One region of the Paenibacillus sp. FSL P2-0089 genome, then DNA from elsewhere that is predicted to be linked to it. Evidence: predicted binding sites of a transcription regulator. Region 1 holds the regulator's gene; each other region holds the start of a gene.
The links. The regulator LexA, encoded in region 1, represses DNA repair genes until DNA is damaged. The targets are predictions, from matches to a motif close to CGAACATATGTTCG.
Positions count from the first base shown of each region.

Region 2: a site for LexA is predicted at 3,698-3,711, ahead of recA (recombinase RecA). Genes of this name have one in related genera too.
Region 3: a site for LexA is predicted at 2,658-2,671, ahead of addB (helicase-exonuclease AddAB subunit AddB). Genes of this name have one in related genera too.
Region 4: a site for LexA is predicted at 2,293-2,306, ahead of NST69_RS22195 (YolD-like family protein). Genes of this name have one in related genera too.

Region 1 is NZ_CP152006.1:4,000,205-4,005,769, forward strand. It holds gene NST69_RS16530 (HAD-IA family hydrolase) at 1-46, opposite strand, end outside; gene NST69_RS16535 (hypothetical protein) at 82-609, opposite strand; gene NST69_RS16540 (DUF896 domain-containing protein) at 657-866, opposite strand; gene NST69_RS16545 (LysM peptidoglycan-binding domain-containing protein) at 976-1,392, opposite strand; gene lexA (transcriptional repressor LexA) at 1,590-2,216, shown strand; gene NST69_RS16555 (L,D-transpeptidase) at 2,405-2,743, shown strand; gene NST69_RS16560 (hypothetical protein) at 2,823-3,041, opposite strand; gene NST69_RS16565 (hypothetical protein) at 3,156-3,377, opposite strand; gene NST69_RS16570 (hypothetical protein) at 3,469-3,828, opposite strand; gene NST69_RS16575 (hypothetical protein) at 3,844-4,116, opposite strand; gene NST69_RS16580 (hypothetical protein) at 4,311-4,436, shown strand; gene NST69_RS16585 (hypothetical protein) at 4,826-5,565, opposite strand, start outside.
Region 2 is NZ_CP152006.1:4,151,050-4,156,614, reverse strand. It holds gene NST69_RS17240 (RodZ domain-containing protein) at 1-527, shown strand, start outside; gene NST69_RS17235 (hypothetical protein) at 611-772, shown strand; gene NST69_RS17230 (YajQ family cyclic di-GMP-binding protein) at 907-1,398, shown strand; gene pgsA (CDP-diacylglycerol--glycerol-3-phosphate 3-phosphatidyltransferase) at 1,548-2,135, shown strand; gene NST69_RS17220 (competence/damage-inducible protein A) at 2,194-3,483, shown strand; gene recA (recombinase RecA) at 3,781-4,845, shown strand; gene NST69_RS17210 (RecX family transcriptional regulator) at 4,961-5,565, shown strand, end outside.
Region 3 is NZ_CP152006.1:5,451,166-5,456,730, forward strand. It holds gene addB (helicase-exonuclease AddAB subunit AddB) at 1-2,557, opposite strand, end outside; gene NST69_RS22850 (alginate lyase family protein) at 3,085-5,070, opposite strand; gene NST69_RS22855 (cupin domain-containing protein) at 5,067-5,402, opposite strand; gene NST69_RS22860 (sugar ABC transporter substrate-binding protein) at 5,539-5,565, opposite strand, start outside.
Region 4 is NZ_CP152006.1:5,309,775-5,315,339, forward strand. It holds tRNA gene NST69_RS22175 (tRNA-Leu) at 10-95, opposite strand; gene NST69_RS22180 (WGxxGxxG family protein) at 282-755, opposite strand; gene NST69_RS22185 (M15 family metallopeptidase) at 831-1,517, opposite strand; gene NST69_RS22190 (hypothetical protein) at 1,696-1,857, shown strand; gene NST69_RS22195 (YolD-like family protein) at 1,899-2,234, opposite strand; gene NST69_RS22200 (GNAT family N-acetyltransferase) at 2,509-2,934, shown strand; gene NST69_RS22205 (hypothetical protein) at 3,022-3,624, opposite strand; gene NST69_RS22210 (PH domain-containing protein) at 3,825-4,316, shown strand; gene NST69_RS22215 (glycosyl hydrolase) at 4,334-5,565, opposite strand, start outside.

The sequences.
Region 1 (5,565 bases):
ACAGCAGAGTATCGTCAAGGTCAAATAGTACGGCGGTAATCGGCATTTGTTCTCCCACTCCCTATATGCTGGTCTGTCTTCCTATTCGTGCACGACCTCAATGTTGTTGTTCTTGGCGAACTGCTCCAGGCGTTCCCCCATCGCAGCAGTGTCATAACGGTTAATCAGCTTGGAGAAAATCCACTGCTTGCGCTTACCCTTATACTTAATGGTAACTACACTGCGCGATAAAGTGATCTTCTCAATATCCGCCGCAGCCAGGAAGCGTTCGCGGTTGTATTTAATAGTAGAGATACGCGCACGCTCAACCTTAAGGAACGGACGGCGGAAGAACAGCAGCGCAGCGAGCAGGAAGTACAGCACTACACCCAGCCAGTTAGCTAGAATCCCGCTTCCTTTGGCTTCGTCAATTGAGCCGACCACCCAGAACATGATACCGAGCAGCATCAGTACAACGGGGAATACAATATTGCGGCCTTTGAAAATATCGATGCTTTTCGCGGCAGTCTTAGTGCTGGAAGTGTAAATGGAGTCCTTCCCCTGCTTCTTTCTTTGCTGGTTAATTTGCTTTGTGTTGCGTTGAACCATTCTTTCCCAAGAACGGGCCATGTAAGTTCCCCCTAGTCATCCTGTATTATCTATGAAAAGGCAACAGGCTAATGCTTAAGTCCGTTATTGCCTTCTTCATGCTCCGGATTGTCCACAATTTCGATGGTATCAAGCTGGGCCCGAAAGTTAGTGCGGATATTCCCCAGGTACATCTCGCGGAGCTTGGCACGTTCAGCCAGTTCCTCGTCATTCAGGCCGCCGTTCTTAGCTTTGCGTGCCAATTCATTGATGCGTGCGACCAATTCGTCAATATTCAATACGTTTCCCTCCCTCTAAATTCATTTTAACTTTGCCATGAGAAAAAGAGCTTGTCAAGGTCTACCCCCTGAAAGCTCTCACAGTCGATCATTAGTCTGACATATTCCTTCAGTATAAAGGTAAAGTCAGAATATCTCCGGCCTTAATGCCGCTGTTCTCCAAATGATTCGTCTTCATTATTCCTTCTATATATACGGCAGTCTTCATGTCCTCAGGCTTGTTGCTTAACGCAATACTCCATAAGGTATCTCCGCGTTCGACTACGATCCGTTTATCCGGCTTCAGTGAAGAGACCGAACCGGCAAAAACATTCCCCACCACAGTGAATCCCGAAATAACAAGCATCAGCACCAGGACCAGCTTCATCAGGCTGACCTGACGGAATAGTGATGAGAGCGCAGCGAGACTATGAAGAATCCCGTCCTTGATCTTGGTTACATAACTATAAGCAGTTGGATTACCGGGAGCGGACACCTTGATATCCTCATTATTGTAGATGCTGTTGTATGTACTATACTTTAACATGATCATCATCCTCCAAACACATGTTCTTGCTTTCGAAAATAATATAACACGAACATGTGTTTCGATCAATAGTTTTTTCGGAACATTTGTTCTCTTTATTTTCATTCTCTTATTTTCCTCATTTTAGAACTTATGTTTGTACGAACGGAAGTTCTATGTTATAATTTTCCCAAACATAGTATATGGGGTTGATACCGATGTCAAAGATTTCTAGTCGTCAGCTGGCGATCCTGGAATTTATACGTAATGAAGTCCGCAGCAAGGGTTATCCTCCGTCCGTCCGCGAGATTGGCGAGGCTGTCGGCCTGGCCTCCAGCTCTACCGTGCATGGTCACTTGGACCGGCTTGAGAAGAAGGGCCTGATCCGGCGTGACCCAACGAAACCGCGTGCCATTGAATTACTCGGCCAGGAAGATTCAGAGAATGTGCATCAATTTGTCCAGACCGTTACCCGCATCCCGGTCGTGGGTAAGGTTACAGCTGGTGTTCCTATTACAGCTACAGAGAATATTGAGGATTACTTCCCATTGCCTGCTCATTATGTAGGCGATAACAAGGTATTTATGCTATCTGTTCTTGGTGACAGTATGGTGGATGCCGGAATTATGAACGGGGATTATGTCATCGTGCGCCAGCAGCAGACTGCCGACAACGGCGATATTGTTGTAGCGATGACCGAAGAAGATGAAGCAACTGTCAAGACCTTCTACAAGGAACGGGATCATATCAGGCTGCAGCCGGAGAATCCGGCGTACGAGCCTCTCCGCCTCAACCGCGTTACGATTTTGGGCCGGGTCATCGGATTATTCCGCGATATCCACTAATCTACTCCCCGCTTAAGAACAGGCTGCTCCGCACCATGCGAAGCAGCCTGTTTTATGTTCATTTTACTTCGTGTAGTGGCCAAAAAGCCGAATGCAAACATTTGTTCTCATTCGGCTTTTTGGCCACTTTTTCTGTGAACCGCTGCTCAGCTCCGCACATATCCTGTTACAAAGGAGTGCTGATCTGTATGCCCAATTACCGAATTATCGTCGATCTGTCACAGCGCATGCTGTACCTGCTGGATAATGACGTTGTCACCAGAGGCTTCCCTGTCGGCATCGGCAAAATGTTAACCGTCTCGCCTGTAGGCGAATACACCATCATTAACAAACAGCCCAATCCGGGCGGTCCGTTCGGTGCCTTCTGGATGGGACTGTCCAAACCGCATTACGGCATCCACGGAACCAATGACCCATCCTCCATCGGCCACATGGTCTCACACGGCTGTATTCGTATGTATAACGCAGATGTTCTGGCTCTAGCCGCCCTCGTTCCCATAGGTACACGTGTCACCATCCGGGAATAGGAAAGTCGCAAAAACCCTTGAGACGCCAGATTGCGTCCCAAGGGTTCCTGTGACTCATATGAATTAGAGCGGATACAGACTACAGCACACTTCTCAACAGACGGATAGCCACCGTATTCAAACGGATGGCCTCGCGGATCGATTCTCTGGCTGCCAGCAGTTCTCTTCTGGCCCGCGAACCTCTAGGCACTCTGCGCAGATTCTCATTGATTTCTTCCAGTCTCTCCAGCAGAATTGCCCGCTGTGTCAGCAGGACATTAATGGCTCTGCGAATCCGGTTACGTTCTCTTTGGCTCATCTGTACACCTCTTTTACACTTGGATAGTATAAGAGATGCCAAGAATGGCTCCAAAGATTGTGTGATTCGGCAGTAATGTTAGTTAGAGCTGCAGGTAGTGGGCAGCGAATCTGCTTACTTTTTGTTCAATCGTACCCGGAATTCAAATTCATCGCGTCTATAAGTCATTCCGGCCAGCACAATGTACTCCGGTGTCCATTTCTGTACAGGTCCGGCATAATCAGCAATCACATGCGGTTTGCCATCAACCAGCTGAACGACGTAGACCTGTACCTGTGCCAGTGCGGCAGCGAATAGATCAGCATCACTGGACAGTACTTTATAAGCCGTATTCAACTTCGTTCCTCCTTGTTCCACAACCATATTAAAGATTCCGTCTCGAATCTATTCAATTATACCGGGTCATGGAACAATATGTAAACCATATTTACAGCTTAATAAACAGGATTTTGAACAATCCGATATACTTCTTCGTGGCCCCGCCATCCCGGGTAAAAAAATTGGTATTCTTAAGGTCCGGTACACTGAATACAGAAAACAAAATGTAGTTATCCCTCACGGTCAAAGACTCAATTACAGGCTGGGCCACCTGCTTGGTAATTCCGTCGCCTATTTCCTGACCGAGCGTATTTTCCAGATTCTTTACAGAATATTCACTGAATGCTTCCTTTCCCGGATTCGTAACCGCCATCACAATCAGAACAAGGATAAGGACCAGAAACGACTTACCGCCCGATCTCCTGCGGACTCTGCGTGCAGGGCTTGGCGTATCATAACGCGAATTCATTCTTTTCCCCCTCTACTACAGAATATATAGTATCTCTAGCAACATGACCCCCAGCGGATTCAATATCATCCGGTACACGAACAGCATCCCACTGCCAATACCACTGCCCCCGATATCAACGCTGCTCCAATCCCACAACGGCAGAGCCGGCGCATCCAGCCCATATTGCTCCATGATCCTAGCTTGGGTCTCCGCTGGCACAGCCGCTCCTTCCGCCCCAGCCACCGGACCTATCAACGCCAGGATGAGCATCAGCGAAAGTATAATCTTATATGTATTCTTCATCATCCGCTCCCATGTCTGCCACTAGGATTCTCTTCTGGTTAAGTATATAGGAGATGGAATAGTATGTAAAATGAAGTGGATTGATCTGGAATTATAATTCCTTTATATTATGATGTAAGGGCTTTGCTTAGTCCTCATCTTCAATCTCTCCCCCACACTTTAATATTGGGAGAGTTTTTTATTTAGGAGGTAAATGTATGAATGGAAATAAAGTTATCATCATTCTTCTGTCCATATCCATACTGGGTATACTCCTTTACTTCGGAATAGCTTATGGACTGCTATGGTATGCCTTCCGGTCCTCGGTTCCCATTGAAGACTAATCTAAGACTTCACTATTTAAGTGATGTTATCGTGGAGAGTTTACTTACAATCAAATATTCCCCCTAAAGGAAGAATATATAGGAAGCATCGGGTGATCATTTGAAGAAATACAACAGATCTGAAAAAGTCATTATTGGAGTGCTACTTGGTATGACTGCTGGGCTAGCTTTAGGAGGCCTGTTCTTTTGGTATGTCTTCAGCACAATATAAAATAATCTCCTCGCGCTCAGGGTGGGGACTGTCACCTCTCTATTTATGGCGACTTTTTGTTTATTCATGGCATAAAAAAAGAAGCCAGGAAAAGCTTCCTGACCTTCGGTATTAGTTCATACTTCTATGGATTAATAATATCATTGGTTTTATTCGGGGTTACTACGGATTTATGAATTTATATTTTAATGGATTTTCTATAGACTGGTTTCTTCAACTCATTTAATGGGACAATATCAATAGTGTTATCGGTATCATCAATTCTAACTACCGCTTGTCCTTCATGAAAATCAAATATTGTGCCAGAACGCCCATCCCGAGTTTTAACACTATCACCTTTCTCAAAAAAAGTTGTCTTGTTATCATTGTTATCATTGTTTATATAGTATGTTATTCTGTTATCTTTATCGTTTTCAATTGCATTTATCCTAGAATACAATTGTTTAATTGAATCTAGTATCAGTGATGTATCCTGACTAATTTCAGTTTGGTGTACTTTTGCGGGAGATATTCCAAGCAATGATACAATTGAATTTATGTGTTTCTTTTCTCCGTTGACAAAAGCATTATAAGTTGAAGTAAGCGCATCGCTAAGAGCATCAATCGATACCCCAACCGTGTCTATTCTCAATGTATGATCATATTCCACATCTCTAAGACTTGAAATATCGAATATTCTTGAAGTGATATCATCCTTTATTAAGACAGTAGGAAGTTCGAAGGCTTGTCGAATACCCAATTCATACATCACGTTTGGATTTTTAGCACTTAAATCACAGATAACCATATCAGCATTATAAATTTGTTGCAGTATATCAAGGATGATTAGGTTTGATGATTTTGTATCATCAGCTCGCGAAGCCTTGAAACCCGCTTTTACACATGCTGGAATAATGAGATGTTTATATACTCTATCAA
Region 2 (5,565 bases), 150 kb from region 1:
TGACTACCGCGACGCAAGATCCGGCTAAGGCTAAGCCTTCTCCTACTGCCGCTGGAGGCGGTGCAGTGCCTTCAGCGACAGCGGATGCGGCAGCTACACCTGATGCAGGAGCCGCGGCAACCACTGCGCCTGCTGCAACTCCAGAGCCGTCTCCATCGGCTTCTCCGGGTGCTGTCACCGTTACTCAGGACCGTAAATCGGGCAAGACAACGATCTATAAGGTCTCCGCGCCTGCCGGAAGCCAGGTTCAGGTCGTGATTGCCTCAACCGGAGTCAGCTGGCTTGAAGTGTACAAGGGCGAGAACTCCAAGGGGGAGAAGCTCAGCTTCGGGAACACTAAGGCCGGCGATAATCTCAGCTTCACGCTGGACAGCGAAGGCATGTATATCAAATCGGGATATTCACCGGCTACCGCGATTTCGGTCAACGGACAGGCTATTACCGACGGCAAAACCTCCTCGCGTCTGCTGCTTGAACTGGACAGCGGTACGGACGGCGCTGCTGGCGGGAGTACTACCGGAGAATAATACATCCGATGTATAGTCTTTGGCGGATTGGAGAACCTAGAAGTGTTTAACAGTTCTCTCGCCAAAGTGAGGTGTATTCTCTCATGACCGTCAGCTGGATTGTAACAGGGCTTGGCATTATTGTCAGTCTCCTGGGGTATTATTTGACACCGGGCGCCTGGGGATATGGTATTCTGGGCTTTGGACTGGCACATGTTCTGCTGGGGATTCTGGATATGTTCCGGGCTCCTGCACGCAGCAGATAATATTTAGAGGTGAGCGTCTCCTGGACAGGTTCCGGGAGGCGTGTTTTTAGGTGCACTCTTTTCCAGTATTAGACTTAAGAGCCCCTATCTCATATAATAGGAACAGACTAATTGGAAGTAAAGGATGTGGAACCATGAGTTCAGAAAGTTCATTTGATATCGTATCCAAGATGGATATGCAGGAGCTGACCAATGCGGTTCATCAAACCGAGAAGGAAATTGATAACCGGTTTGATTTCAAGAACAGCAAGAGCAGCCTGAAGCTGGAGAAGGATGCGCTTGTCATCGCCTCAGAGGATGAATACAAGCTGAATGCAGTTATTGATATCCTCCAGACCAAGATGGTGAAGCGGGGAATCACGCTGAAGAATATGGATTTCGGCAAAGTGGAGCCGGCTTCGCTCGGCACGGTGCGCCAGCGGCTGGGACTGCGGCAAGGGATAGACCAGGAGAATGCGAAGAAGATCAATATTCTGATCCGCGATTCCAAGCTGAAGGTTAAGAGCACGATCCAGGGTGATCAGATCCGTGTGACTGGCAAAAGCCGCGACGATCTCCAGCAGATTATCCAGCTTTTACGCAAGGCTGATTTGCCGCTTGATTTACAGTTTAACAATTTAAAGTAAGATCATGTGCCCCGCAGTGTATACTTACCTTACTTGCGGGGTGCTTCATGTTTTTTTGACACTTATTTATGGCTATAATATACTAGCTAAGCAGTTTTGAAGAAAATGCTGGAATACCGGATTCGTATGGACTAGGGGAGGAAACTTCAGTGAATTTACCCAACCGCATCACATTAGCACGTATTTGCCTTATCCCAATCATGATGTTTTTTCTGCTGGTGGACTTCAGCTTCTATCCGGAACCGATACATTGGGGCTCCTTTCAGCTTTCAATTAATCACTTGGTCGCGGCAGTTATTTTTCTGCTGGCAGCCAGTACCGATGGAATTGACGGTTACATAGCCAGAAAATATAACATGGTCACCAATCTGGGCAAGCTGCTCGATCCGCTTGCGGATAAGCTGCTGGTCTCGGCCGTGCTGATCTCGCTGGTCGAGCTGGGAAGATGCGATTCCTGGATTGCCATTGTCATCATCAGCCGCGAGTTTGCCGTGACCGGCCTGCGCCAGGTGGCACTGCTGGAAGGGAAGGTAGTGGCTGCAAGCAAATGGGGAAAGGTAAAAACAGTGATTCAGATTGTTGCTATTTCCCTGCTGCTGCTTAACAATTTCCCGTTCCAGTTCGTCAGCATCCCTGTGGATGACATTGCCATCTGGGCGGCAGCCATCATTACCATTTACTCTGGCATTGATTATTTCGTGAAGAATAAGGATCTGCTGGATTTGAACAAAGCCTGAGAGGCTGGAACAGGCTTAACCTTGCAGGATACCTACAATCAGGAGGAGAACGTCAGCTATGAAAGCAGAGATTATTGCCGTTGGAACAGAACTTTTACTTGGACAAATCGTGAACAGCAATGCCCAGTTTCTTTCAGTCGAGCTGGCTGCATTAGGCATTGACGTTTATTTTCAGACCGTTGTGGGAGATAACAAAAACCGCCTTCTGGAAGCGATCCGGATTGCTCAGAGCCGGGCGGATGTTATATTGTTCACGGGCGGCATTGGTCCGACCGAGGATGATCTGACCAAGGATGCGCTGGCTGCGGCGCTTGGCCGGACCCTGCACATCGACCAGCTGGCCATGGATCATGTGCAGCGCTTCTTCGATGACCGCAAGATTGTAATGACTGAGAATAACCGCAAGCAGGCGCTTGTTATTGAAGGGACGACTCCTCTGTCCAATGATACCGGCCTTGCGGTAGGGATTGCTTTTGCAGAAGAAGACAAATATTATATCGTGCTGCCCGGCCCGCCCCGGGAGATGAAGCCGATGTTCACGGATAAGGCCAAGCCATGGCTTCAGCAGCATGCACTTACTGATGAAATGCCGCTCTACTCGAAGATGCTGAAGTTCGCCGGGATTGGCGAGTCGCTGCTGGAGGACAAGCTGATTGAACTGATCCGCAGCCAGAGCGATCCAACGATTGCCCCGTATGCCAAGGAAGGCGAAGTGACCGTGCGTATCTCCACCAAGGCGCCGTCCGAGCGGGAAGCTATGGTCAAGCTCGATGCTCTGGAGAAGACGATTGCGGACATTCTGCCGGAGAATCTGTATGCCAACATCGATGTGCCGCTGGAGCAGCTGATTGTGGACTGGATGGCGGATGCGGGACTCACTCTGAGTGCTGCCGAGAGCTGTACAGGCGGTCTGCTGATGGAGAGCATTACGAATATTCCGGGCAGCGCCTCCATGTTTGCCGGAGGAATCGTGTGTTATTCCAATGATATTAAGAAGAAACTGCTGAATGTGCCTTCCGCCATGCTTGAAGGTCCGGATGCCCCGGGAGCGGTGAGCCGCGAGGTTGCGGAGGTACTGGCTGAGCAGGTGCGTATGATCGGTGACACGGACTTCGGCTTATCGGTTACTGGTGTAGCCGGACCGGGATATTCTGAGCGCAAGCCGGTGGGTCTTGTGTTCGTAGGACTGGCTGAGCGGGGCTGCAAGACAGAGGTATATGAGCTGAATCTGAAGGGCACCCGTGAGAACATCCGGCTGCGTACCGTCAAGGCGCTGCTGTACCGGTTGTGGCGCCGCCTGGAAGAACGCAAGGTTGCTACTCCGCTGGAAGGCTCGGCCTTGCAATAACTGTACGGGCCGGTATATAATTCATGTATACGGAAGAACCGTGGCTTGAGCGATCATGCTGCGGTTTTTTGTTTTATATTAGGTATAACAAATTATCCTATGGCTGTTCCTATTAACGTAAGAAGCGGAAGAGAAGCACCTGCTGAGTTTTGCATCCGGAAGGAGGCCTGCATCTTACAATAAAAGGGATTGTTATCCCCGGGAGCAAAAAAAACGAATGTATGTTCTAAAAAAGACTTGGCAAGCCCTTCAAAACACGTTATGATAATACTATAAACAGTGAAGGAAGTGGTCTGATTGTCAGATCGTCGTGCAGCGCTTGATATGGCGCTTCGTCAAATAGAAAAACAATTCGGTAAAGGTTCGGTAATGAAACTGGGAGAATCCACTCACATGAAAGTGGAAGTTGTACCTAGCGGATCTTTGGCACTTGATATTGCACTAGGTATTGGCGGACTTCCCAAAGGACGTATTATTGAAGTATATGGACCGGAATCTTCCGGTAAGACGACGGTTGCACTTCATGCGATCGCTGAAGTACAGAAGCAGGGCGGACAAGCTGCCTTCATCGATGCTGAGCATGCGCTTGATCCCAAGTATGCCAAGGCGCTTGGCGTTAACATTGATGAACTGCTGCTGTCCCAGCCTGATACGGGTGAACAGGCCCTGGAAATCGCTGAAGCGCTTGTACGCAGCGGAGCAGTAGACATCATTGTAGTTGACTCTGTAGCAGCACTTGTGCCGAAGGCAGAAATTGAAGGCGATATGGGTGATTCCCACGTAGGTTTGCAGGCCCGTCTGATGTCCCAGGCCTTGCGGAAGCTGTCTGGTGCCATTAACAAATCCAACACTATTGCGATCTTCATCAACCAGCTTCGTGAGAAGATCGGCGTAATGTTCGGTAACCCTGAGACCACTCCGGGTGGGCGCGCTCTGAAGTTCTACTCCTCTGTCCGTCTGGATGTGCGCCGGGTAGAGAGTATCAAGATGGGTAACGATGTCGTGGGTAACCGCACGAAGATCAAGGTTGTGAAGAACAAGGTAGCGCCTCCGTTCAAGCAAGCGGATGTAGATATCATGTACGGCGAAGGAATCTCCAGAGAGGGAAGCCTTGTGGATATCGGTACGGAGATGGATATTGTCAACAAGAGCGGTGCCTGGTATTCCTATGAAGGCGAACGTCTGGGTCAAGGACGGGAGAATTCCAAGCAGTTCCTGAAGGAACATCAGGATATTGCTCTGCTGATCGAGAACAAGATCCGTGAGGCAAGTAATCTCACGACTCTGGTAGAGGCACCATCTGAAGCGGCTGTGGCTGCGGAGCAAGAGGAAGAAGAGAAGCTGCTGCTTGAGATTGAGTAATTAAGTACTCCTCTACTTCTAATTGAATAATGAAGTCAAGATGGATAGGCGCCCTGTGAAGATATAACAGGGTGCCTTTTCGTAAATATTTCAGCTTAAGTAGGTGAATGGCAGGATGGTTATCCAATTGGATGAGGAATTCGAAGAACAGGATGAGCAGCAGGTGCTGGCGGATTTCCCGGCAGATCAAGAGCTGGTAATTACAAAGGTAGAGCGGCTTAAGAAGTCTAATTATCGTTATCTAATCCATTTCGGAGACTACAACATGACTGTTCATGAAGATGTCATGATTAAATACCGGATGATTACCGGGAGTGCTTTTGTAAAAGCGGATCTGGAGGATATCGTTGCCGCAGACGAGCGCCAGCGGGCGTATGTGGAGGGGCTTAGGTATCTGGAGCGCAAGCCCAGAACCGCACAGGAGATGGCCCGCCGTTTAAGGGAGAAGGAAATAGGGGAGACTGTTATTGCCGAAGTTCTGCTCCGCCTGCAGGAGGAACGTCTGCTTGATGATCCCTTGTACGCCAAGCAGTGGGCGGAGCAGCGGATTCTGAATCAGCGTAAGGGCAAGATGTGGATCCGGCAGGAGCTGCGGGAAAAAGGGATTGATAAGTCGCTGATTGCGGAAGCGCTGGATGAGATCACACCCGAGCAGGAGCTGGAGAGCGCGCTGCAGACCGGACGGAAGAAATGGAATACGCTCCGGGGAGATGTGAACGA
Region 3 (5,565 bases), 1.5 Mb from region 1:
GGAAAAGCTGCCCGATATCCGGAGCTTGGAGCTTATAGAGCTGGCGCTCCTTCAGCCTCAGTCCGTAGGAAGCGAAATGAGAGAAGGAGCAGGCAACGAACCGCTCCATTCGTGACACGCTTCCGCGCAGCGTAGAGCCGCCATACAGGCGCAGGCTGGTCTCCTTCTTCAGCCGTATGCCTTCATTGCGGTAGAACAGCGAGCCGAGCAGCCGCTCCAGCTTCAGCTTCATGGACAGATCCGCATGGCGGTATTCCGCTGCCTGTTCATCCGCAGGCTTGTCTGCACCCTGCTCCGCCGCAAACCAGTTATAGACCTCCCACCACATGCCGGGGATCTCTGCCCCTTGACGCCACTGGCGGAGCTGAAGCAGCAGCATGCGGAGCGTCTGCTCAGGATGGCCGATGAAGTCCATATGGACAGCGTCGTCATCATTGCCGCTCTGCGGGAAGCCTGAGAGGAATTGTTCATCTAACTGCTGCGCGAACATTCCCTGCAGCTGGCGGATAACCTCCGAGGGCAGCAGCGCCTTCCCCTCATCGTCAGCTACAGCATAGCTGATCCACAGCTTTTTGCTGGCCGTCGTAAGCGCATTGTAGATCAGGAAACGTTCATCCAGCAGCTTCCGGGATGAGCCCGGCGCAAGCTCCATACCGGACTTCTCCAGCATAAGCCGTTCCCCTTCGGACAGAATGCCGTCTTCCTTGAACTGTGCCGGAACCACTCCTTCGTTGAAACCGAGCAGGAAGGCGTACTTCACCCCCGACACCCGGGTACGGTCCATCGTACCTACCAGCACCTGGTCAAGTGCGGGCGGGACGAGCCCCATTTTAAGCTCAGCCAGCCCGGTCTCCAGCACCCCGGCGAACAGGCTGAAATCTATCCGTTCCTTGCCCATCATCTCGGCAATCTGGTCCAGCAGACCCAGAACAGCGCCCCAGAGCTGGCTATGCTCCCGGGCGGCTTCCGGGCGGCCTTGCTTCAGTGACTCCGCTCCCATCCCTTCGAGCTTCCGTGCCGCTTCCGTATCCTCCAGCAGCAGATATACCGCCCGGCATAGCTCCAGACCGCTGCGGCTGGCTTTGATTCTCTGCTCAAATGCCTGCAGCGGTCCTGTAATCGCACTCCGGCAGGCTTCCATTCTGGATAGCATGGCTTCATCTACAGCCTCACTGCCCTCCAGGGAGAGGCGCGGAATCCCCTTCCAGGAGCGCCCGTCCGTCCAGCGATAGCCGTGAATGCCGCAGGCCAACACATAGTTCTCCAACTCATCCATATCGGCACGGGTAATGTTTCCGTCCAGCGGGAGCAGCAGCTCTGTCTTCACGCAGCGGAACACATCTTCATAACGCCAGCGGCGGCGGACGACATCGAGAGCGGAGCGGATGAATTCCACCAGCGGATGATGCAGCTCACTCTGCTTCTGGTCCAGGAAGAACGGAACGCCGAAGTCCTGAAATAACGGGGCAATCAGCGGCTCATAATCAGCCATATTGCGCATGAATACCGCCATTTCCCCATATTTGGCCCCCGATTCTCTGGCCAGGGCCTGCATCTCGCGCAGCACGCCCTCCACCTCGGTGCGGCGTGAAGCCCCAGCCCGGATGCTGATGGCTTCCTTCACCTGTTCAGCCGGTCCCGTCCAGGGATGCCGGCGCTGTAATCCGCGCTCCAGATGAGCGAGTACGGGAGCGTCCTTGAACCTTGGCAGGACGGGCGGAGCCAGCAGCTCATCCCATACGGTAAGTCCCATCTCCTCCGCTATTCCCCGCAGCTTAATGTAAGTAACCGCCGCCGGATGGAACAGCTCCAGCTCATGAGGGGCAACGCCCGGCGGATGGATCCGGTCCAGTGTGAGCGCAATGGTCATTGTGTCCGCGTACTGCATCAGCTCACGCAAGACAATGAATTCCTGGTTGCTGAAGCCGTGGAAGCCGTCCACCCAGATCTCGGCGCCGCGGATATAGGCAGAGTCCGCAATATGCTCAGCCAGTTCGGCCAGTCTGTCCTCTTCATCTATATAGAGCTGTGACATCTCCTGGTCCAGCTCGCTGAAGACGAGATGCAGATCATCCAGCTTCCCGGCCAGAATAGGGCTGCCCAGCGTGGCATCCCGCATTCTGCCGATCTGCTCCTCCAGGTCTCCGGCTCCAAGACAGCAGCGCTTAAGCTCTGTGTGCAGACTGCTGAGCCGCTCCACAAATCCCGGCCGGTCCGAGGAAGCCCCGAACAGCTTCAGCTCCTCCTTGCGCTTGCTGATAATCTTGTAGATCAGCATCTTCTTGCCTTCTTCACTGATAGGCAGACTTGCGCTGCCGCCGGTCTCCTGCTTCACCCGGTAGGCAAGCCGCGAGAAGCTGAGCGTCTGGGCGCGCAGACTCCCCTTCACGCCGCCCGCCGCCAGCAGTCCCCGTTCCGCTCCGAATGATCCTTGCTCGGGAACAAGTATAATGATTGGGGCCCCAAGCGGCTCTGCCTTCAGCCTGGAGGATACCCGCTCCCATATTGTAGTCGTCTTGCCGCTGCCCGAGCGGCCGATGATGAAGTTAACCGTCATTTCAGCAGACTCCTTCCGTTGAACCCTGGCACTCTATGCGACACCAGAATCTATGAAACTTCTCGTCTCAATAGTATAGCATACCTCCACCGCCCGCTCCAGAACGTACGTTTGCCATTGTTTGCAAATGCAGAAATAAAGAAGACTCTCCCTGAGCCGTGCAAGCGGCGGGCGGAAGAGTCTGAATAAATCATGTCAATTAGGTTCAAGGCTAACAGTTACTGCTGCAACTCCTCCCAAGTGAAGGGCAAGACAGGGATAGTTGTAGAATGTACACTTAAAAGCAGCGGAACAGCATACTTTTCTCGTATAGCTGTAGTCTGTGCAACTAAATCTGCCCAAAGAGGCAAGAACCGGCAATGCGTGAATATTTTATTGTACGAAATACACCTAAACAGGTAATCGATTCGACATCGGATGTTTTAGTTGTACAAAGTGCATTTAAGCCTATCGCAGCCGGAAAACGGCCAGCGGAGAAGTCTTATCTGCTAATATTCTTATCTTTAATAACTTCCAGCACAAAATGCTTATTCCTTCCGCTCCGTCCAGCCCAGGGTGTCCGGGCCGATTACAATGGTGCCGCTCGCATCTCCGTATACATAGGACAGCTCGACCCGCCGCCGCTCCGCATCCACCACGCAGGTGCTCACGTGTAGCGGACCGCTGTTGTCCGCCTTATCGCCGGGTAGACACAGGGTCAGAATTCCAGCCTTACCGGACCAAGCCGCCCGGCCCTCGATTACCGGAATCTCCGATTTGGAGCCGTAGACCTCCGATACCCAGCCCTGCTCCTTACTCACCGTGAACTGTTCATCCTTCAGGCCGCTGGTCATCCAGCTCATATTCAGCTTCACTGTAGAGCCGGGATAGACCACGGTTGCTGTAGGCTGTGCGGCTCCGGCTGCGACTTCGGGTTCTCCGGCTCCGGTCACGGCTTCTCCAGCCGCTCCGGCTCCGGAAGACAGCTCCAGCACCGCCTCCGGGTGCAGATGGAACCGCTGCTCCAGCTCATGCTCGCCATCCGCCTCCAGCCAGTCGGCAATCAGCAACAGCGGCACCTCCACGCCCAGCAGCACCCAGCGCCGGTGCATTACCGGACCGGGAAGACGGATGTATCCGTTATGCGCGGCATCAATGAAGTGGTAACGGCTGTTGCTCTCCCAGCGGAAGGTGCTGGCCTTAGCCACAGGCTCGCCCCATTGCTGGGTAGAGATATACGGCGTCTGATCCAACCCGTCTATGGTAATAGTGTTGTGTGCCCGGGTGCTTTTGAAATAACGGCGCCATTCCCCTTCCTCATAGGTGTACCTCCCGGTATCGGTGAAGAGCAATTGCCCGTTCCACATCCACTCCAGATTCAGCGCATCGGCATGACCGTGCGCTCCGCCCATCTCTGCGGCATCGAAGAACAGATACTGCTGCGGGTCCCGCATCACATAATACCCGGTCTGCACAAAAGCCACGCTGCTCACCGAAGGCGCAGACTCCGCCTGAAGCTGCACACACCGCTCATACGCCTCGGCTCCCAGCAGCCAGAGGCATTCTGCATTGCCCGTGCCGCGTCCGACCAGTGCATCATCCTTCAGAATGGCGCCCAGCAGCGTCAGCCGCTGCCGGCCGCTGCTGATCCAGTCGGAATCGCCGATCCCGGTGGACTGGTGATCCGGGCGGACCAGCGCTTCGGTGAACGCGGCCATCTTGCGGAGCTGCCCGCCGTACCAGGCGGAGAACGGGTGGCAGGATAACGCGCCCAGCAGATAAGGCGTTCCGAACATCTCAATGGCCGCATCATGATAATGGGTGGTCAGCTCAATCTGAATCCCTTCCGGCCCGACCTGATGCAAAAGGCACAGCTCCAGGCGCTCCCCGGCCAGTTGCCGCCAATACGGTGCGCGCGGATGCTCATGATGGAAGACAGCAATCATATAGAGGCCCTGCATATGCATAATCGCATGATTGATCTCCGTGCTGCCCAGGTAGCGGGTCAGATATTCAGCATGCTCCGCAAGCCCCTCCAGCAGCTCACTGCGGAAGTGTCCATCCAGCAGCGGGCTGTCCTCCATATATTTGTACGCAGAGATCCATGACTGCACCCGCAGGCCGGTCTCCAGCAGACGCCATGGACCTAGCTTCTGGAAAAAGACCGCTTCCTCATACGACGGGATCACAGGAACCGGGTTCTGCTCGCGCCAGCTGCGGAAATGCTGCATAAAGGCCGTAACGTATTCCGGCTTGCCATTCATCAGATAGGCCTTGCCCAGATCCAGCATATGCCAGTGGCGGTTGATGCCCCAGGTGAATTCGGGGTCGTTCGTAGGATTATGCAGCCAGTCTACCACCGGCTTGCCCAGCGGAATCCAGCGGCTCAGATCACCGGTATAAGGAATAATGAATTCATTGTCCACGGCATGCTCGGCAATCTGGACCGAGTTTTGCGCCTCGTTGGGGAAATGACGGACATAATAAGCGGCAGCGCTGCGCAGCTCAGATGCGTTCAGATAATAATCCTTCATTCCTGCTTCTCCAGGAAGTCCTCACGAAACGGATTGAACACATCCAGAATCACGGAATCCTCCAGCGCCTTCACACCATGCGGAATATTGTAGCCGGCATAGAAGCTGTCGCCCGCCTTCAGAATACGCGTCTCCTCCCCGACCTTGACCTCAAAGCTGCCCTTCACAATGTAGCTGATCTGCTCATGCGCATCATGGGAATGAACCTCCCCGATGCCGCCTTTGGCGAAGGTAACCTCCACCATCATCAGTGATCCGCCTCTTGCCAGCAGGGTGCGGGAACTGCTCTCATTCAGAACCGTCTTTGCGGCTTGGCTATTCTCTATAATCATTTCGGATCTGCTCCTCTCTTTAAAAATCCCCACAAAGTGGGGCTTTGCTCCGATGTTTACTCAGGTACTTTGCGGGGGGCCCCAAAACAAAGCGGCCGAATCTATCATGCATCGGCCGCCACCTGAACCTTACCTCTTATTCCTCGGTGGATAATTTACCCTG
Region 4 (5,565 bases), 1.3 Mb from region 1:
TCATTCTAGTGCCGAGGACGGGGGTCGAACCCGTACGAAGGTCACCCTTCGCAGGATTTTAAGTCCTGTGCGTCTGCCTGTTCCGCCACCCCGGCATGTTATGATGCGCGAACTAACGCGACAAGAAATATAATATCATGTATCCGGGGGATACGCAATTCCTTTTTTTAATATTGCTGCAGACGCAGCAAACAGCCCGCTCAGCCGAGACTGACGCGGGCCTTTTGCTCGTCTTACCGAATCGGATCTGATCAGATCCGTTCTGCCCTGCGCTGCTCAGACTAGTGGCGGTCACGCTCACCGGTTCTGCTGCGCATGCCGGCCAGACCTAGGAGGCCGACGAGACCGAGCCAGCCCCAGTTGGAGCCGTTTCGGGTGTTGCTTGTGGTGGTTGTGCTCTGTGCCCGGTAGCGGCCCGTTGTGTTATTGTTGGACAGCGGGGAGACGGAGCTGTTGTCGCCGGTACGGATTTTGTCCTTCATGATGGATTCGGTCTTGTGCATCGAATCTCTGGTCTCATTCATCATGGTATTGCCCCGGCTGTCCATCATACGGTCATCCAGATTGCCCATATTTCCCATGTTGCCCATTCGGCCGTCAGTCGTTGTGCTGTGCATGCCCGGAGCGGTTGTGCTCATAACGCCCGGAGTCGTAGTTGTCATACCGCCCGGCGCTGCTGCGGAGATGTCACCTGCTCCGAGCAGACTCATGGACAGGACCGTACCGCAGGCAAGACTTGTAATCAGCTTGTTCAAAATGTTGTGCCCCCTTCATGGATGTGGTTACTCGCTGATAATTTCCCCATCCGGGACAGCATCTATGCAGAGAAGTTATTCCTTCACAATGTTCACGGTCTTGCTGGACGCATTATACGTGACCTTGGCTCCAAGTGCTTCCGCAATCGCACGTACAGGCGCATAGGTTACCGCATCGTCCATGACGCCGGTCGTCAGCTTCTTTCCATTGAGCGTAATATTTACCGGGATATCCTTGTTCACCTCTGGCTCACCTCCGGTTATATAGCTTAGTGCGGCTGCACTCTGCTGGGCAGTCGGCCGTCTGCCTGCCTTCAGGTCCTGGATGCTAAGGCCGAAGCTCATCTGCAGATGAGCGTAATCCTTGAAGGAGGTCCAGTCCCCGCCCCATTCGAACCCCAGCTTCTTCCCCTCCTGCACCACCTCTTGCCAGTCTGCCACCTTGTCGCCATCCCCGTCACGTTTCATATCCCAGGACACATTCCTGCCATCCGGCAGGAGCAGCGCAAAGTCTATTGCCAGTCCGTAATTATGGTAGCTGTCGCCTCCTCGGGCATTGGTTACAATGTCGCCCTTCTTGGTTCTCCCTTGAGCATATAGCTCATTCTGCTGCGCTATCGTGCGCATGCCCTGCGTAATGAGGATCTGCACCCCCCGGTTATAGCTCCGTCTAATCAGCTCGTTCGCCCCGGCCAGTACGGCCGGATGCAGCTTCGCCAGCCTTGCGGCCGACTTCTGCTTGACCTGCTCTAAAGTAAGCATCTACTCACCCCCTGGTATAGTAAATGCCCGCTTAGGCCGGATTGCTTGCACCAATGACCGTTTTTTTCACAAAATGAGCTGTGCAGCGTCCTATCTCCCCGGATGAACTGTGCGCCTACAGGCCAGAATAAGAATGCAGACCGCAAGTCAGGTCATTCTAACGGAAAGGGGGATGAACATGGAGATACACAGCGACAGCTACAGAATAGCCCCGCTTAGCGATCAGGAGGATGTGGTGGAGGTAATCCGCCAGGCGGAATCGGAGATTGCCCGGATGACCGGGAACCCGGAGGTCACGCTGATTGCCTATGAGAAGACAGATGGACACCGCAGCAAGTAAATGAAGCGTGCCGTGCTGATCCCAGGCAAAGAGGTTACCTTTTAGACAATATAAGCCTCCACAATGTCATCTACAAGCAGCCACTTCCATTCCTCCGCCCACTGCAGCTTGAATTCACGCGAGTGGGTGTGAATGGAGGTCACGAACCCGCTCAGCTTCACCTGCTCCTGAGGACCATACAGCACCAGCGTTACCCGCACATGACTCCGCAGCGATAAGGCCAGCGTATGCTCAATCTCCTCCAGCTTCTGCTCATCCAGCACCGGCCTCAGGCTATGCCAGGTCTCCCGTTCGTCCCTCCTGATCCCGCCCTTATGCTCCGTCAACATGATTCGGTTGCTCTCCCGCAGACCGCCCGCTTCAAGCTTCTTGCCCATTGCTATTCCCCCACTCGTTGTTAATTACCCGGACTACATCATCTTTCCGCCCATAAACCGAACGTATGTTTGTATTATATCCGCGATTCAGCTTGTTAGGCAAGCAGAAATTAATGTCAGAGCAAGGACGCAGAAGGAGGGCTTTAGCTGATTATAATAAAGGGTTGAAATAGCACCACACCTGCATGAAAACAGCCATCCCGTGGTTCTAGTTGTTTCGCTAATTTAATGCCATCATTAGGGGAACGGGGTAGAAAGGACGGAGATGATATTTATGATTAGAGCTGCAAATGTGGAGGATCGAGAGGGTATTTCCAGACTATTGACGCAATTAGGTTACCCGGATACCGGGCTTTATATGAAAGAGAATATAGAAAGACTTCTTGCTGACCCTAATGAGGAGTTAATGGTCTATGAAGCGGAAGGATGTGTTATCGCCTGTCTTTCCCTGCATTATATCCCGCAACTGGGCATGAGAGGAGATATCGCCTCCATTAGTTATCTGGTTGTGGATTCCTCAGTTAGAAGTAAGGGAATTGGACAGGAATTAGTGGAATCCGCTTCAGCTTCCGCCACCCGAAGAGGATGTGCCAGTATCCAGGTTCATTGTCATGCCAGAAGAATAGAGGCTCATACATTTTATGAAAGACAAGGTTTCAGGGAGGCCCCTAAGTACTTCTCAAAAAGATTGGGCCAATAATTCAATCCACAGCAAAAAGACGCCTACAGTAATGCTGTACAGCGTCTTCATCTGAATCCTTTGGCGTATAACAAGTCTTGTCTCTGCTTATTTCACTGACGAAGTCCCAGCGCTTCCAGCACCCGGTTCCTGCTTGGCATCTGTGCCTGCATCTGATACGGTTCCTGGTACGGCTTGCTCCTTATCAATCAGTCCGGCGGCTTCTCTGGCTTCATTCAGCTTGGAGATGCCATAGAGCATCGCTACGTCCGCCTGCTCATTCATCGTGTTGAATTCCTCAGCGGTCACATCGGGCGATACTGCGCCCTTGGAAGCCTTCTCCTTGATCTGATAGGCACTCTGGAAAGCGATCACCGAATCTCTAAGCAGCTTCTCGATCGTATCCGGCAGGCCACCCGCAATCTTGATATCGTTCACATGATCTGCAAGCTGAGATGCGGTATCCTGGAAGCTGTCCACAGCCTTCTCGAATTCTTTGTCTGTCGCTTGTCCGGTGGAATAAGAGGTTAGCGTGGTGTTGAAGTTCTCTAGCGAGGATTTGCCCATTTCGTCGAATTTCGACATTTCATTGTAAAAGTTCTGTACCGTCTCCTGTACCTCCTCCGGGGACGCCGGTTCAGCACTGTTATTGCCGCAGGCACTGAGTATCATGACGGCCACTAGCAGTCCTGCAAGTAAAGCTTGTCTCATAGTTAAGATCCCTCCACTTAACAGAATAATATCGATTTTTGTTAAGTGCAAATGAAATTAATGTAAAATTCGGCGCAATGAAACATATGTCAGCAGTTAAGCGTATTCATAGGGAGAAACGGCGGTCCATAACCCGTTGATGACTGGCAATTCCTGTTATACTATAATGAATTTATCTGTTCAAGGAGAGGAAGATTATTATGGCTTATTGCACAGCATGTGGTGCGGAATACAAGGAAGGTGCCAAATTCTGCGGGGAATGCGGAGCAGGTACAGAAGAGGTCGGTTCTCCGGCAGCAGCACGCCGTCCGGCGGCTGGCCATAGCTCCGGTCCCGAAAAAGAATTATGGCAGGGCAAGCCTGCCGGCATCTCCGACCGTCTCAAGGGGTTGATAGGACTGAATACCACCAAGTATACGATTACGTCCCAGCGGATTATGGTGAAGAGCGGACTGATCGGCAAGGATGTCGAAGAAATCGAGCTGTTGCGGGTCAATGATTTCTCTGTCACCCAGTCGGTTATGCAGCGTATGCTGGGCATCGGGACGCTGATCATTTTGTCGGATGATGCTTCATCTCCACAGCTCCCCTTCTATAGAATCCGTAAGGTTCAAGCTGTCAAGGATATCCTGCGCCAAGCCGTCCGTGACGAGAAAATCGCCAACAACATCAGCTACCGCGAGCATATCTGACGCTTCGTTACACTTGGTTATGGAAGGTAGAGGGCTCCTGCCGGAATTACGCCTTTGGCCTGGCTGGGGCTCTCCCACATCAGTACCGCCCGCGCATCCCCCTGGTTCTCATAGTACTCCACCTTCAGCTCATGCAGCTTCCCTGCAATCAGACTCACTGTGCCTTGCCGCTCCTGCCCGCTCTGCTTAATCCAGCTGTCAATAACCAGCTTCCCGTCAATCCATACCCGGATTCCGTCATCTGAATACGAATAGATCGTGTAGGTCTCACTGTAGGCAGCGCTTATTTGGCCGCTCCAGCGTACGGAGAACAGATCTGCGTGAACGGCCGGATCAGGCGCCGCCTGCCTCCAGGCGAAGTTAATATTGGCATCTGTCCGGGTGAGGGCAGGCGTGCCGCTAAGCGTAATATTGTTATAATACTGCCCATAGAGGCCCGGCTTGGGGAGTACCCCTCCTGAAGAAGCATACGCCGCCGCCTTGGCCGAATAATCATCTCTGGAGAACACGGCACTATTCTTCATAAAAGCTTGAATTACTGCATCCTTATTGCGCTCGTACAGCATCTTGCCCCAGGTCATCTGATAGCTCCATTTGTTCTGCGTGCCTGCCAGCACAGCTGGCGGAGGAAGCTCCCCGTTCTCGCCGATGGCGATCAGCTTGCCGCGCCCCAGATCCCAGAGCGTATCATGATGGCTTACCTTGTAATCCCCCTCGAAAATATCCGCTGCCAGCACATCCACTCTGCCGCTGCCCGGATAATACTTCGCCGGCTCCTCACTATTCTTGTTCTTGGCATTCGGACTCCACACCCACAGCAGATTGTGCAGCTGATGATAGACGGTGTACCGCTGGAACATGATCTCCCAGAGGGTGACGAAGGAGGACTTCTGCCCCCACCAGAACCAGCCGCCGTTCATCTCGTGGTAAGGTCTCCAGAGTACGGGGACACCGGCGTCATTGAGCTTTTTCAGGAAAACAGCTACCTTATCGAGCTCCGCAATCATTGCCGTATACTCTGGCGTTCCCGGTGTGATGTACTTGCTGAAATTAGCTTCGCTGAGGCTCATGGAGACATTCGTCCAGGCTGGAGCGCTGCCCGGCAGGTTGGCATGATAGGTCATCGCTACGATGCCCCCGGCCTTGTGCCAACGGATCGCACTGTCGGTTACGCCCTGCCGCTGGCTGCTGATGAGCTTCTCCGTCTGGTTGCTGATCGGTCCCATCTCATAGCCGTGCAGTCCGGCAT